Regions from separate parts of the Photobacterium toruni genome, predicted to be linked through region 1. Evidence: riboswitches for the same ligand, from Rfam matches in the RefSeq annotation. Region 1 holds a riboswitch; the other holds the start of a gene.
The links. Region 1 has a riboswitch for thiamine pyrophosphate ahead of thiC (phosphomethylpyrimidine synthase ThiC). Riboswitches for the same ligand answer to the same signal wherever they lie in the genome.
Positions count from the first base shown of each region.

Region 2: another riboswitch for thiamine pyrophosphate. It lies ahead of thiB (thiamine ABC transporter substrate binding subunit); the one in region 1 lies ahead of thiC (phosphomethylpyrimidine synthase ThiC).

Region 1 is NZ_AP024854.1:2,915,034-2,923,291, forward strand. Features, by position in the region: gene thiE (thiamine phosphate synthase) at 1-607, opposite strand, end outside; gene thiC (phosphomethylpyrimidine synthase ThiC) at 611-2,521, opposite strand; TPP riboswitch at 2,638-2,735, opposite strand; gene OC457_RS13700 (universal stress protein) at 2,860-3,282, opposite strand; gene crcB (fluoride efflux transporter CrcB) at 3,487-3,870, shown strand; one part of gene OC457_RS13710 (IS630 family transposase) at 3,937-4,512, opposite strand; one part of gene OC457_RS13710 (IS630 family transposase) at 4,514-4,972, opposite strand; rRNA gene rrf (5S ribosomal RNA) at 5,158-5,273, opposite strand; rRNA gene OC457_RS13720 (23S ribosomal RNA) at 5,411-8,258, opposite strand, start outside.
Region 2 is NZ_AP024854.1:2,632,935-2,641,192, reverse strand. Features, by position in the region: gene OC457_RS12320 (PhoH family protein) at 287-1,663, shown strand; gene thiQ (thiamine ABC transporter ATP-binding protein) at 1,763-2,494, opposite strand; gene thiP (thiamine/thiamine pyrophosphate ABC transporter permease ThiP) at 2,487-4,094, opposite strand; gene thiB (thiamine ABC transporter substrate binding subunit) at 4,107-5,099, opposite strand; TPP riboswitch at 5,211-5,327, opposite strand; gene OC457_RS12300 (DUF547 domain-containing protein) at 5,356-6,138, opposite strand; gene leuD (3-isopropylmalate dehydratase small subunit) at 6,260-6,862, opposite strand; gene leuC (3-isopropylmalate dehydratase large subunit) at 6,878-8,258, opposite strand, start outside.

The DNA of each region.
Region 1 (8,258 bases):
TTAACCATCCAAGTTGTTTGATTTGAGGATGATTTATCGTTAAAGCACGAGGAAAAACTTTAGCTTCTGTTGGCCAAACTGGTTCGCTTTGAGCATCCTGATTATGATCTTGATAACTATATTCGTGATAACTCCGCGCATAAGCACGTGCTAATACCAACGCATCGTCCAATGGATAATCAAGTGCAAGTGCTACCAACAACATTGCTCGTTGTGCTTCACTAGCGCCACTATGATGACAATACACAGCTCGAGCCTGCCCTTGATGATGCCAAATATCAACACAACCATCATTTACGGGAAACCCACAGACGACAAAACTAGGATTGGCCGCGACTTTTTGTTGCAACTCAGCCAATTCAGCAAAAGGGGCGAGCCACTGATCCCATATTTGATACGTTGGCGGGGTACACGCCTCATCTGCAGTAACAAAATTAAACGCTAATGAACACTCCTTAACGATGGTCTTGATATGTATTAAAGGCTCACTGCTATGAACGGTTACTGTCACCGTTTCGCCTAGTTGGTATAACTCAGCGGGTATTAATAGAGGTTCGATATGCATTAATAATGGTATTAGATGAGGGGGTAACGATAACGTGCTCATTGGTTAATCCTCTTTAGCAGGGTGATACAATTCACTGCCACGAGCGCGAAATTCAGCCGCTTTTTGTTCCATCTCGACACGAGGGTTATCACTCTGTCTAATACCTATTGGTGATAGCGTTTTCGCGTAATCTCGAACTTCTTGAGAGATTTTCATTGAGCAAAATTTAGGTCCACACATAGAACAAAAGTGGGCTACTTTGCCAGATTCTTGCGGTAAAGTTTGATCGTGATAATCTCGAGCAGTTTGTGGGTCAAGGCCTAGATTAAATTGATCTTCCCAGCGAAACTCAAACCGTGCTTTAGATAATGCATTATCACGAACTTGTGCCCCGGGGTGGCCTTTAGCTAAGTCTGCCGCATGCGCACACAACTTGTACGTGATCAAACCGACTTTTACATCATCTTTATTGGGTAATCCTAAATGCTCTTTGGGCGTGACATAACACAGCATTGCACAGCCATACCAACCAATCATGGCAGCACCAATACCAGAAGTAATATGATCATAACCGGGCGCAATATCTGTTGTAAGAGGTCCAAGCGTATAAAATGGCGCTTCATGACAATGTTTAAGTTGCTCATCCATATTGGCCTTAATCATATGCATTGGCACATGACCCGGACCTTCAATCATGACCTGAACATCATATTCCCACGCGATTTTTGTTAGCTCACCTAAAGTACGCAGCTCACTAAACTGCGCTTCATCGTTGGCATCAGCAATAGAGCCTGGTCGCAAACCGTCACCGAGAGAGAGCGTAATATCATATTGAGCACAAATCTCACAAATACTGCGGAAATTTTCATACAAAAAACTTTCTTGATGATGTGCTAAACACCACTTAGCCATGATTGAGCCGCCACGAGAAACAATCCCAGTCACCCGTCGAGCCGTCATTGGCACATAACGTAATAAAACTCCAGCATGAATAGTAAAGTAATCGACACCTTGTTCAGCTTGTTCTAATAACGTATCGCGAAAAACAGCCCAGTTTAGATTTTCCGCAACTCCATTTACTTTCTCCAATGCTTGATACATCGGTACCGTTCCAATCGGTACTGGGCTATTACGAATGATCCATTCCCGCGTTTCATGGATATTACGTCCCGTTGATAAATCCATTACCGTATCGCCGCCCCACCGAGTCGACCATACTAATTTCTCAACTTCTTCTTCAATGGATGAACTCACGGCTGAATTACCAATGTTGGCATTCACCTTTACTAAAAAATTACGCCCAATAATCATTGGTTCTACTTCTGGGTGATTGATATTTGTAGGAATAATCGCACGCCCAGCCGCAACCTCTTGCCGAACAAATTCAGGTGTGATCTTTAAAGGGAGATTAGCGCCAAAATTAACGCCGGAATGTTGTTGGTTTAGCATTTCATCATCATAATATCCTCGCCCCATGTTTTCGCGAATCGCAATATATTCCATTTCAGGCGTAACAATACCTTGGCGGGCGTAATGCAATTGAGTAACACTCTTACCGTTATTAGCACGTCGAGTTGGAGCGCGCTGATTAAAACGCAATGAATCCAAACTCTGATCATGCAAACGCTCATTAGCGTAATCAGAACTTAAATCAGATAATAATTCAGTGTCATTACGTTCAATGATCCACGCTTGGCGCACTGGGGGCAAACCACGATAAATATCTATAGAGTGCTCAGGATCGGTATAAAAACCAGAAGTATCATAAACACGAATCGGTTGGTTCGGTTCAAAAATGGGATTTTGTTTAGGACCACTAATAAGGCTATCAGCTAAAGCAATTTCTCGCATCGGTACTGCAATATCAGCACGACTACCAACAACATAGACTTTTCGTGAATTAGGATAGGGTTGAGCCGTTAATGACTCGATAAATTGTTTCGCTTCCAATCTCGCTTGCTTGCGATTCGACACAGCAATTTCCTTTAATGTTATAGGGAAAAGTGCTTATCAGATGGGCGTAAACAAGAGCTATGCATACAGTTATGCATCATCAAATACGTACAGTGATCCTCGATAAGAATATGCAGTAAAGATAACCTCTTGTTCCCTTCGCAGGTATTAGCCTGATCAGGTTCAACGGATCCCGCAATGCGGTCTCAGCCATATGGCACTCCGACAAGTAAGTGATTGAGTATAATAACTGAGGTTATGATCGCAATGGTTTCCCAATAAAGAATCAACACCTAGTGACAGATAGCAAAAAGCCGTGCAATTACACGGCTTTTTATTGCAGATAATCACAACACAGATTATTGCGAAATAAGTACATCACATTTAAGATTTTTCGCTAATGTCTCACTCACATCACCAAAAATATGAATACTGGATTTGTGATAACCAGTAATCACCAAATTGGCTTCAATTTTTTCAGCAAGCTCTTCTAAATGTTTCGCAATGTCGCCATTAGCAATATGTAACCCTGCCACAGGATAAGACGATACAGCAGCTAACTCTGATAATTGTGTCATTCGTTGTTTTGCTATAGCGTCATGCTCTTCTTGCAATTCAATTTCAACATCAATAAAACTAACATTTCCAACACCAGGCTCAACATAAGCAATGTGTAATTCAGCATGATTTTGCTCAGCAATAACTCCGGCCTTCACCATTAATTTATGAGCATATTTATCTTCAGGGTTAACAGCAAGCAAGATTGTTTGATATAGCGACATAGCTTATCTCCGTGAGCTAACGCTCAATAGTGAATTTCTTAGTTATGATTATGATGCTATAAATGTAGCTATACAACCAACTATGTACAGACATTTTAATATACGCTTAAATCAATGATTGCAGTTATCGAGAGTATTAACCAACTCAACAAGCGATTATTATGACGTTTTTTAATCATTACCTTTAACTGAAACGAGATACCAATGAGCCAATATTTATTACTAGGATTCATCGCAATCGGTGGTGCATTCGGCGCCTGCTCACGATACTTAATTTCTGAGCTTTGCGTTATTTTATTTGGCCGTGGCTTCCCATACGGAACATTAACCGTCAATATTATTGGCTCGCTAATTATGGGGCTATTAATGTCAGGGCTAAATCAAGGAATGATAGAAGCAGCACCATGGCGTCCAATGATAGGCCTAGGCTTTCTTGGTGCATTAACCACCTTCTCTACCTTTTCAATGGATAACATTGTAATGATGCAGCAAGGTGAGTTTATCAAAGCTGGGTTAAATATCGTACTTAACGTAACCGTCAGTTTGTTTGCTTGTTATATTGGCTACCAGCTAATGATGAAAAGCTAATAATCATTCAAACATATAACCGCCGCAAGGCGGTTTTTTTCATAAGAATAATACCAATCTGGAAAATTAACTGGTCAGGTTGATCCAATCTCTTGAACACATTCTAGTGATGCGTGAAGCCGATTCATTAAACTGATTCCATGCAAGGCAGACCTTATCGAGAATGTCGTTATAATCAGAAAAATTTTGATTAGCGAGATAGTGTTGTCGTAACCAACTCCAAACTTGTTCTATTGGGTTAAGTTCTGGGGAATATGGTGGAAGTTTGATGATGCTTAGATTATTAAACGGATTAGCAATATCGTCAGTATGCCAGCCTGCACCATCCATCACTACAATAGCATAACGACCTTTTTCTGTGGTTCGTGATATCTGAGCAAGGTGCTCAGTCATTATTTCTTTATTTACCCAAGGTACCACTAACGCCTCACCAACTCCTCTTGCTGGGCACACCGAACCAAATAGATAAGCATATTCAAACTGCTGTTGTTTTATCGCTCTTGGTCGAGTTCCTCGTTCAGCCCAAAGACGGGTAGTGGTATTTTGTTGTCCAAATCTTGCTTCATCTTGAAACCATACATCGACCTTATCGAGCGCTATATATCCTGGGATCTTAAGGATCATTTCAATTTTAAATTTTTTTAAAATTATCCTGAGCTTGCTGTGATTGTTTTGGATGTTTTGACCGTGATGTTATCCACGAAAAGCCCATGCGCTTAAGTAGATAATAGATAGAATCTGGGTGGTAGTTTTTATCAAATTCTTTGAGAATGTAAGCATGAATATCCGCGCCTATTAATCGCCCGCCAGAAGAGTCTTGAGCTTTAAGTTTAATATAATTGGATAGCTGCTCACGTTGTTTAGGTGAGAGAAATGCAGGGCGACCACTACGCGTTTTTTCTTGAAGCCCTTCTAAGCCTTCTTCAAGAAAGACACTCACCCATTTATTAACACTTGTTCGGCTAACTTTGAGATATTTAGCAATTTGAGTACGAGATTTACCTTCCTTGAAGTGCTCCAAGGCAAGTAATCTCATTTTCATTTGAATTGTTTTTTGTTGGCGAGCAAGCTTTTTAAAGTCGGTATTGTTTAGGCTGTCCATAGCGAATCTCATTTAAAAATGATGGCTTTAATTAGATCATAATTTTAGTTAGATTGGTATAATATAGGAAATATAGGAAATATAGGAAATATAGGAAATGATAGATCAATCTTAATATATGTCATTATTTTTTTCGTTATAAACGAAAAAAGGCCATCCTTACGGATGGCCTTTTAAAATTTGAAGCCTGGCGATGTCCTACTCTCACATGGGGAGACCCCACACTACCATCGGCGCTATTACGTTTCACTACTGAGTTCGGCATGGGATCAGGTGGGTCCATAACGCTATGGTCGCCAAGCAAATTCTGTTTTATTTATTGCCTTATGGCAATAAATAGCAATCTGGGAAAATCTAACTAGTTGTTCTCAACACGCATTCAAGCGTTTGTAGAGTCCGTCTCTTCTCTTTTGAGAAGAAAAACCCCTTGGGTGTTGTATGGTTAAGCCTCACGGGCAATTAGTATCAGTTAGCTCAATGCCTCACAGCACTTACACACCTGACCTATCAACGTTGTAGTCTTCAACAACCCTTTAGAGACCTTAAAGGTCTAGGGATGACTCATCTTGAGGCTCGCTTCCCGCTTAGATGCTTTCAGCGGTTATCGATTCCGAACTTAGCTACCGGGCAATGCATCTGGCGATACAACCCGAACACCAGCGGTTCGTCCACTCCGGTCCTCTCGTACTAGGAGCAGCCCCTCTCAATCATCCAACGCCCACGGCAGATAGGGACCGAACTGTCTCACGACGTTCTAAACCCAGCTCGCGTACCACTTTAAATGGCGAACAGCCATACCCTTGGGACCGACTTCAGCCCCAGGATGTGATGAGCCGACATCGAGGTGCCAAACACCGCCGTCGATATGAACTCTTGGGCGGTATCAGCCTGTTATCCCCGGAGTACCTTTTATCCGTTGAGCGATGGCCCTTCCATTCAGAACCACCGGATCACTATGACCTGCTTTCGCACCTGCTCGAATTGTCATTCTCGCAGTCAAGCGGGCTTATGCCATTGCACTAACCTCACGATGTCCGACCGTGATTAGCCCACCTTCGTGCTCCTCCGTTACTCTTTGGGAGGAGACCGCCCCAGTCAAACTACCCACCAGGCACTGTCCGTAACCCCGATAAGGGGTCGACGTTAGAACATCAAGCATACAAGGGTGGTATTTCAAGATTGACTCCACAACCACTGGCGCGGTTGCTTCAACGTCTCCCACCTATCCTACACATGTAGGGTCAATGTTCAGTGCCAAGCTATAGTAAAGGTTCACGGGGTCTTTCCGTCTAGCCGCGGGTACACAGCATCTTCACTGCGATTTCAATTTCACTGAGTCTCGGGTGGAGACAGCGTGGCCATCATTACGCCATTCGTGCAGGTCGGAACTTACCCGACAAGGAATTTCGCTACCTTAGGACCGTTATAGTTACGGCCGCCGTTTACCGGGGCTTCGATCAAGAGCTTCGACCGAAGTCTAACCCCATCAATTAACCTTCCGGCACCGGGCAGGCGTCACACCGTATACGTCATCTTTCGATTTTGCACAGTGCTGTGTTTTTAATAAACAGTTGCAGCCACCTGGTATCTGCGACTCCCGGCAGCTTAGAGAGCAAGTCTCATCACCGCTAGGAGCGTACCTTCTCCCGAAGTTACGGTACCATTTTGCCTAGTTCCTTCACCCGAGTTCTCTCAAGCGCCTTGGTATTCTCTACCTGATCACCTGTGTCGGTTTGGGGTACGATTTCTTATAATCTGAAGCTTAGAAGCTTTTCCCGGAAGCATGGCATCAATGACTTCACTACCGTAGTAGCTCGACATCGTATCTCAGCCTTAAGATGGTCCGGATTTGCCTAAACCATCAGCCTACATACTTGGACCTGGACAACCGTCGCCAGGCTCACCTAGCCTTCTCCGTCCCTCCATCGCAATTATAAGAAGTACGGGAATATTAACCCGTTTCCCATCGACTACGCCTTTCGGCCTCGCCTTAGGGGTCGACTTACCCTGCCCCGATTAACGTTGGACAGGAACCCTTGATCTTCCGGCGAGGGAGTTTTTCACTCCCTTTATCGTTACTCATGTCAGCATTCGCACTTCTGATACCTCCAGCACACTTTACAATGCACCTTCAACGGCTTACAGAACGCTCCCCTACCCAATGTGAACAAGTTCACATTGCCGCAGCTTCGGTGTATAGCTTAGCCCCGTTAAATCTTCCGCGCAGGCCGACTCGACCAGTGAGCTATTACGCTTTCTTTAAATGATGGCTGCTTCTAAGCCAACATCCTGGCTGTCTGAGCCTTCCCACATCGTTTCCCACTTAGCTATAACTTTGGGACCTTAGCTGGCGGTCTGGGTTGTTTCCCTCTTCACGACGGACGTTAGCACCCGCCGTGTGTCTCCCGGATATTACTTACTGGTATTCGGAGTTTGCAAAGGGTTGGTAAGTCGGGATGACCCCCTAGCCTTAACAGTGCTCTACCCCCAGTAGTATTCGTCCGAGGCGCTACCTAAATAGCTTTCGGGGAGAACCAGCTATCTCCGAGTTTGATTGGCCTTTCACCCCTAGCCACAAGTCATCCGCTAATTTTTCAACATTAGTCGGTTCGGTCCTCCAGTAAGTGTTACCTCACCTTCAACCTGCCCATGGCTAGATCACTCGGTTTCGGGTCTAATCCTAGCAACTAATTCGCCCAGTTAAGACTCGGTTTCCCTACGGCTCCCCTAAACGGTTAACCTTGCTACTAAAATTAAGTCGCTGACCCATTATACAAAAGGTACGCAGTCACCCAACAAGTGGGCTCCTACTGCTTGTACGTACACGGTTTCAGGTTCTATTTCACTCCCCTCACAGGGGTTCTTTTCGCCTTTCCCTCACGGTACTGGTTCACTATCGGTCAGTCAGGAGTATTTAGCCTTGGAGGATGGTCCCCCCATGTTCAAACAGGATATCACGTGTCCCGTCCTACTCGATTTCACTAATAAAGCGTTGTTGGTTACGGGGCTATCACCCTGTATCGCGGTACTTTCCAGAACCTTCACCTAACGCTGAACTAACTTAAGGGCTAATCCGGTTTCGCTCGCCGCTACTACCGGAATCTCGGTTGATTTCTCTTCCTCGGGGTACTTAGATGTTTCAGTTCCCCCGGTTCGCTTCATTAACCTATGTATTCAGTTAATGATACTAGCTTATGCTAGTGGGTTTCCCCATTCGGAAATCCCAGACTCAAGTGGCTTTTACTGCCTAATCTGGGCTTATCGCAAGTTAATACGTCCTTCATCG
Region 2 (8,258 bases), 280 kb from region 1:
TTATAATTCGCGTTGTCTATTTATTGTCTATAATAAAACTACATGCATAAATGAATAATATGGCATACACATAACTCAAAAATGGGGGAGTTATGTTACTGCATGATGTGATTAAGGTCACGGTGAAAGTGCGCAAAAGAGGCGTGAATCTTAATGTCATTTTAGTTTCATTAACATAGGTTTTAATTGTGGTAGATATTACAAATTAACAAAATGGCTAATTTTGACGTAAGCTAAAAGAGTGATAGCCAAGTTTATTGTTGTTCGCCCTACCAAGGAGGTGCTTATGGACAATGCCGAACGGAAACTGTTTGTACTTGATACAAATATTCTGCTTCATGAACCTCTCGCTATCTTTTCTTTCCAGGAACATGATGTCGTGATTCCAATGACCGTACTGGAAGAATTAGATCGTATTAAAGACAGTAAGCGCGATATTTCTCGTGATGCACGGGTTGCTATTCGAGCGCTTGAAAATATCTTTCACGATGCCACTCCAGAGCAAATCTCTGCGGGTATTCCTTTTAATGATCAGATTCCACATAATGGCACGATCGCTATTTTTGCTGATTATGAGATCAAACAAACGGTTCATGCCTTTAGTGATAAAGCCGGTGATAACCGTATTCTTAATAGTGTTCTTTTCCTGCAACAAAAACACGCTCCCAGAAGCGTAGTCTTAGTCACTAAAGATATCAATATGCGCTTGCGGGCTAAAGGTGCAGGTGTATTAAATGTTGATGACTATCGCTCCGATCAATTGATTGATGATGTTGCTTTACTCAGTAAAGGTTTTCACCGTTATAACGGTAATTTTTGGGGCAATGTCGCTGAGTGTTATTCAGAAAATCGAGGCAGTTCAACGTTACATACATTACCGCGTGAATTATTTGAGGCACCGTATATAAACCAATATTTATTAGATGATAGTCAAGATTTTGCTGCACGAATTAAAGCTATTGGAGACAAAGACGTCACGATCAAAGATATTAGTTATGATCGGTTGATGAATCGCCAAGCATGGGGAGTACATCCTAAAAATATTTATCAAGGCATGGCGTTAGATGCAATGCTCGATCCTAGTATTGATTTAGTGATACTTACTGGTCCTGCTGGTTGTGGTAAGACTATTTTAGCCATGGCTGCTGCGTTAGAACAGGTAATTGAAAAAGGCATGTATGACAAGATTATTGTTACACGTAATACGCCTGAAATCGCCGAGTCTATTGGTTTTCTACCCGGTACGGAAGAAGAGAAAATGTTGCCGTGGTTAGCAGCAGTAACCGATACTATGGAAGCGCTACATAAACATGATGTTTGTACTGATGGCTCAATGAAGTACATTTTTGATAAAGCCAACATTCAATTTAAATCAATTAACTTTATGCGCGGACGCTCAATTCAAAATGCCTTTGTGTTACTTGATGAGTGTCAAAACTTAACCGCATCACAGATCAAAACGATTATTACCCGTTGTGGTGAGGGAACTAAACTAGTGTGCTCGGGTAACTTGGCACAGATTGATTCTAATTATTTATCCCCTGTGACATCTGGTTTAACCTACATTGTCGAACGCTTTAAACACTTTGAGGGCAGTGCCAATATTTATATTAATGGTGTGGTACGAAGTCGCTTAGCTGAATTTGCAGAAGAAAATCTTTAAGATTGAGATCGTATTCTGCTAACAATATGAATGATTAAGACGGTGACTTATTTGCAGATAAAGCAGATAAGTCGCCTTTTTTTAATGTTATTGTTAGCATTATGGTATAGCAGTTAAGCCGAGATAATGACGTAGATCTGCATGCTGCGGCTGATTGAGTAATGCTTCTGTGCTACCAAATGCTTTTACATCGCCGTTATCAATAAAAATGCATTTATTCGCAATTTTTTTCGCATCATCAGGACTGTGAGTGATCATTAATACCGTGATGGCTTGTTGTTGCGCAAGTTGTTGTACCAGCTGTAGCATGTCATTTCGTAATGCAGGATCTAATGCAGAAAATGGCTCATCAAGCAGTAATAAAGGCCGTTGTCGAATCAAACAGCGCGCTAATGCTACTCGTTGTCGCTGTCCACCTGACAGTTGTTCTGGTAAACGTGATAAATATGCCGTTAACCCCACTTTTTCAGCTGCATCATGTACTTGTTGTTGTTGCTGAGGACTCAATTTAAGACGAGGATCAATGCCAAGCGCAATATTTTCATACACGCTGAGGTGAGGAAATAAGTTGTGTTCTTGAAACAACATCGATAATGGTCGTTGAGCAGGATCAAGTGTAATAATCGATTGCTGGTGGATAGTAATATCGCCACTATTTGGCTGTAAAAATCCCGCAATAAGCGCTAATAAAGTACTTTTTCCTGCACCACTTGGACCAATTAATGCCGCAATATCTCCTTGTTGAAGGCTAAAGTTAAAGCTTAACGTCATTGGGCGTTCATGTTGGCGTTGCGGCTGATAGGTATAACTGAGCTGGTTGACATTAAGCATGGTGTTTACCTTTGGTGCGGCGAGGTTGGAAACAATATTCAATGGCGCTGAATAAACCTAAACTGAGTAATAACAATAATAATGCAGCCACAGCAGCACCATCCATGCGATAGCTACCCATTAATTGAAATAAATACAGCGGTAGAGTTTGAAAATCTTGGCTGCCAAATAAAGCAATCGCGCCCAGATCACCCAATGAGAGTACCAAGCTTATTGCCAATGATTGCGCAATAGGTTTACGCAGTGCTCGCCATTCTACAAGCCGTAAACGTGACCAACCCCTCATACCTAAACTTCGACATAATATATTGTATTGTTGAGCAATATGTAGCATCGGCTGACTTAACGTCTTGATGACATAAGGCAATGCCATTAGTGCATTAACCCCCACAACAACCCAAAAAGCAGCGCCATAGGCATCGGTATATTGACGCAGCAATAAGAATATTCCGGTACTTAAGACCAGCCCTGGCGTGACTAAAATGATGGTGCCGATCATTTCGATACTATCGGCACTAAAACGTTGTTGAGTTAAGCGTAATTGTCGACTCGCCAGTAATATCATCACCCCAAACACAAAGGCTAAACAACAAGCCATAACCGCAATCTGAAGCGAATTAGCGACGGCATGCCACAGTGCCGACTGCTGTAATAACTGTGGCAGTTGCCGGTTTAAGCCAGCAACAAAGACTGCAATAATTGGCGGGATCACTAGCAATATCGCTGCGATGATCCAGCTCCAATCCCAGCATTTTGCGCGCCAGTTATCTTGATAGTTGACTACATTATTACTAATAGAGGCGCTAAAAGTCGCTAACGGTTTCGCAAAACGGTGGCTCAGTAATACCAGTCCACCACAAAGGATCATTTGCCATAACGCCAAAATAGCCCCTGTGGCGAGATCAAAGTCATAGCGAATAGCTTGATAAATCGCCAGTTCAATAGTGGTTGATTTAGGTCCGCCCCCTAGCGACATGATCACCGCAAAACTGGTAAAGCACAGCATGAAAATAAGCCCTGCGACATGAGGCAGTTGTTGGCGTAACCGCGGCCAAGCCACTAACTTAAATTTATACCAGCCACGAATACCTAAATGGGCAGCTAATTGATGTTGTTCATGGGGAATTGATTCTAGACTTTGAAGTAAAAACCGCACCGCTAATGGTAAGTTGAGAAACACATGCGCCAGTAAAATGCCGCTTAAACCATAAATGTTTAGCCGTGGTAATCCTAACAGGCTTAATCCATGACTAATAATGCCGCTTTTGCCGTAGATCGCTAATAGACCAAATACCGCCACTAACACTGGCATCACTAATGTCATCGCAAACAAACGTAATAACAGCTGTTTGCCAATAAAATCACGTCGTGATAGCGCGTAAGCTATCGCAATTGCAGGTACGATGCTCAGCAATGTGGATAGTAAGGCTTGGTAAAAACTAAATCGAGTCACATGACGAAGGTAAGGATCATGCCATAGACTACTCAGTTGCCATTGACCAGCATGAAGTATTAGGCTGGTGATTGCTGCGATCACCAGTAATAAAATAAGCCCGACACTCAATAGTCCGGGCATAAGTTGAGTTACACGTTTATTCACCGCGGTATGCCATTATTGGGTCAGCGCTTGCTGCCATTCTCGAATCCATGCTTTACGCTTTTGAGCTACTTCATCAGCACTAAATTCTAATGCTTTATCTGGAATAACTAATTGCTTAAAAGCGGCTGGCAGTGGTTGTTTAGTGACAGGGTACATCCAATTATGGGTCGCGATTTGAGATTGAAAAGCGTCACTAACAATAAACTGCATAAACTGATCAGCCAGTTTAGGATGCGGGCTGTTTTTCATTTTAGCGGCCACTTCCACTTGCATATAATGGCCTTCTTTGAAGTTAGCCGCTTTATACTGATTTTTGTGCTCTTCTATAATGTGATAGGCCGGTGAGGTGGTGTATGACAAGACCATGTCGGCTTCACCATCAAGGAACATGCTGTAAGCTTCAGACCAGCCTTTAGTAACCGTCACCGTATGTTTAGCAAGTTGTTGCCATGCAGCGGCAGCCTTATCGCCATATACCGATTTCATCCATAGCATCAGCCCTTGTCCTGGGGTTGAAGTGCGAGGATCTTGGTAGATGACACTGATATTTTGATCGTTAACCAGCGCTTTTAAACTGGTAGGTGGGTGGGGTAATTTAGTGCTGTCATAAACAAATGCAAAATAGCCGTAATCATAGGGAATAAAGGTATCGTCATGCCAACCTTTAGGTAAGGTTAATTTACTTAGATCAACATGTTGTTTAGCCAGTAATCCCGTTTGTTTGGCTTCAGTCATCAGGTTGTTATCAAGCCCCAATAGAATATCTGCTTGGCTACGGCTGCCTTCTAAACGCACTCGATTAAGAATTGATACACCATCTTCTAAAGAGACGAAGTTAACTTTGCAACCATCGCATTGGGCTTCAAAGGCTTTTTTGATAATAGGCCCCGGTCCCCACTCGGATGAAAACGAGCTGTAGGTATAAACATTAAGGGTGTTATCGGCGGCCAAGACGTTATTTGAGAGTAACGCTATCGATATTAGCGGTAAAAGTGTGTAACTGATTTTCACTATGCGCTCCTGATGTCAGCATCCTGCAAACAAAATAAAAAGAGAGAGCGGCACAGGGTTGAGAGGATAAATATCAGCTGTAATAGCAGATTTGCAATGGCAAAAACCAGTGCGTTTCTCAATTCCTACGCCAGCATTACCTGGTTCAGGTTCAATGGGTTCTGCTATATCAATCACGATAATAACAACAATCTCAGCCAAAAGGCTCCCCAATGAGAACGCGACTATTGTACCTGTAACTAGCGTTAAGTTATAGCTTCTGATTTAACAACCAGTTGTAATCAAACTGAATGTTATTGGCATTGATTTTATTATGCAGTAGATACTGATTTATATGCTGCAGTAATGCTTGTTGGTTGCCAAAGTCGCTATCATACCAGTCATAAATAGATGATAGGGTGGTTTGTTTTGAGCTGATTTTTACCCCTTTATCACTATTAATAAAACGACTAGCTGCCGCATCTAGTTGGTGATTAAGTTGCTGGCTGTCAAATACTTGCGGCAGTAAATCTGGGCAGCCTAAACTGGCACAATTAACCGCATAATGGATACGAGGATCACGCCAAATAGGGCGCAATATGCGATGTTCAATATCGTTAAGGCTAAGAGTTTTATTATTGATGGTGACGATAGGTTGATCCCAAGGACCAAAGCTGAAAAAACCACCCAGTTTGGTGATTGAAGTGAGTGGGTAATTATTAATGATCAATTGAACGGTGAGCGCATTATAAAGGTTAACCCAATAAGAAAATTGAACATCACGATTATATTGGCGTGGATCAAGTTTAGCTAGGTGATTGATATAAAACTGTAATTTCTGTTTGTCGGCAGGGGTAACAGCGTTATAACGAAATAGGGTTTGTTGCGGATTAACCACTAAATATTTAGTTAATAATTGTTGCCATTGCTGATGATCAATATCGTGTTGATTGTTGACAACATGATCTTGCCAATAGGGTAATAGATTCGCTTTGGGAGCGGCAAATAGAGACCAAGAAAAGAAAATTAATAATAAGCTAAATGCAATACGCATACAGAACCTGTTATAAAAAGAGATATTAATAGGAGACCGTAATGACAGCTGATTTATTACAGCTGAGAAGGGCGATACTAACGCCTGAGATTAACAGGCGTTAGAATTGAGGTTAGCTAATTTAAGCGAGGTAAGTCGGAATATTGGCTTCATATTCAGCAATTTTGGCTTGGTATTGTAGTGTTAAGCCAATGTTATCTAATCCATTTAGCAGGCAGTGACGACGAAATTCATCAATTTCAAATGGATATTGGTTACCGTTAGCCGTTACTGTCATTGCTGCAAGATCAACACAGATTTCAGCGCCTTCAATTGTCTCTACAAATTCAAATAACTCATCAACTTGTTGATCGCTAAGACGAACAGGGATCATTTGGTTATTGATAGCGTTACCATAAAAAATATCGGCAAAGCTAGGAGCTATCATTACTTTAATACCGTAATCTGCTAACGCCCATGGTGCATGTTCACGCGATGATCCACAGCCGAAATTTTCGCGAGCCAATAAAATGGTCGCGCCTTGGTAACGGGGATCGTTCATTATGAAGTCGGGATTGAGCTGTTGACCGTCTTCGTCTAAAAAGCGCCAATCATGAAATAAATGTTGCCCAAAACCTGTCCGCGTCACTTTTTGTAAAAACTGCTTTGGAATAATGGCATCGGTATCAATATTGGCAGTATTTAATGGCACCACCAATCCGGTATGTTGAGTAAAACCTGTCATGTTTACATCCTTTTGTTACGCAGATACGGGATCAAGTTGGCGAATATCAATAAAGTGACCAGCACACGCTGCCGCTGCCGCCATCGCGGGGCTCACTAAATGGGTACGACCATCACGCCCTTGACGACCTTCAAAGTTACGGTTGCTGGTAGAAGCGCAGCGTTCACCGGGACCTAAGCGGTCGTTATTCATTGCCAGACACATTGAACAGCCGGGTAGTCGCCATTCAAAGCCTGCTTCAATAAAGATCTTATCAAGCCCTTCTTTTTCTGCTTGTGCTTTCACTTGCTCTGAGCCGGGAACGACTAAAGCTTGAACGTTAGCAGCCACTTGTCGACCTTTCGCAATCGCAGCTGCTGCGCGCATATCCTCAATACGTGAGTTAGTGCACGAGCCGATAAATACTTTATCAATCGAATAATCAGCCAGTGATTTTTTAGCTTCTAATCCCATATAGGCTAATGCTTTTTTTGCTGATGTTTGTTCTACTGGATCTGTAAAACTTTCAGGTGCTGGAATAGGTTCATCGACAGCAATCACTTGGCCAGGATTGGTGCCCCATGTGACTTGCGGCTTTATCTCTTTAGCATCAAGTGTCACTACAGCATCAAAGTCAGCCTCAGGATCAGATTTCAAGGATGTCCAGTATTTTACTGCGGCCTCAAAGTCAGCATCTTTCGGTGCAAATTCTCGATTTTTAATATAATCAAAAGTGGTTTGATCCGGTGCAATTAGACCGGCTTTCGCACCGAGTTCAATTGCCATATTACACACTGTCATTCGACCTTCCATGCTAAGGTCTGTGATCGCTTCACCACAGAATTCAACGACATAGCCCGTTCCGCCGGCAGCTGTGGTTTTACCAATAATTGCTAATACAATATCTTTAGCGGTAATACCTGCCGCCACTTTGCCCTTAACCTCAATTTTCATGGTCTTAGCAAGAGACTGTTTAAGGGTTTGAGTCGCTAACACATGTTCTACTTCCGAGGTTCCAATACCGAAAGCCAGTGCACCAAAAGCGCCATGGGTTGCAGTGTGTGAGTCGCCACAAACAATGGTCATACCCGGTAAGGTAATACCGAGTTCAGGTCCCATAACATGGACAATACCCTGATATTTATGGTTCAGATCGTAGAGGGTAACCCCAAAGTCAGCACAGTTTTTAGCCAGTGTTTCCATCTGAATGCGTGCCATTTCACCACAGGCGTTAATATCTTTGGTTTGAGTAGAAACGTTATGATCCATAGTGGCAAAGGTTTTATTCACTTGGCGAACTTGGCGACCTTGTTCACGTAGTCCATCAAATGCTTGTGGTGAAGTCACTTCATGAACTAAGTGGCGGTCAATATATAAGATCGGGTTTTCACCCGCTGCGGCAACTACCACATGGGCA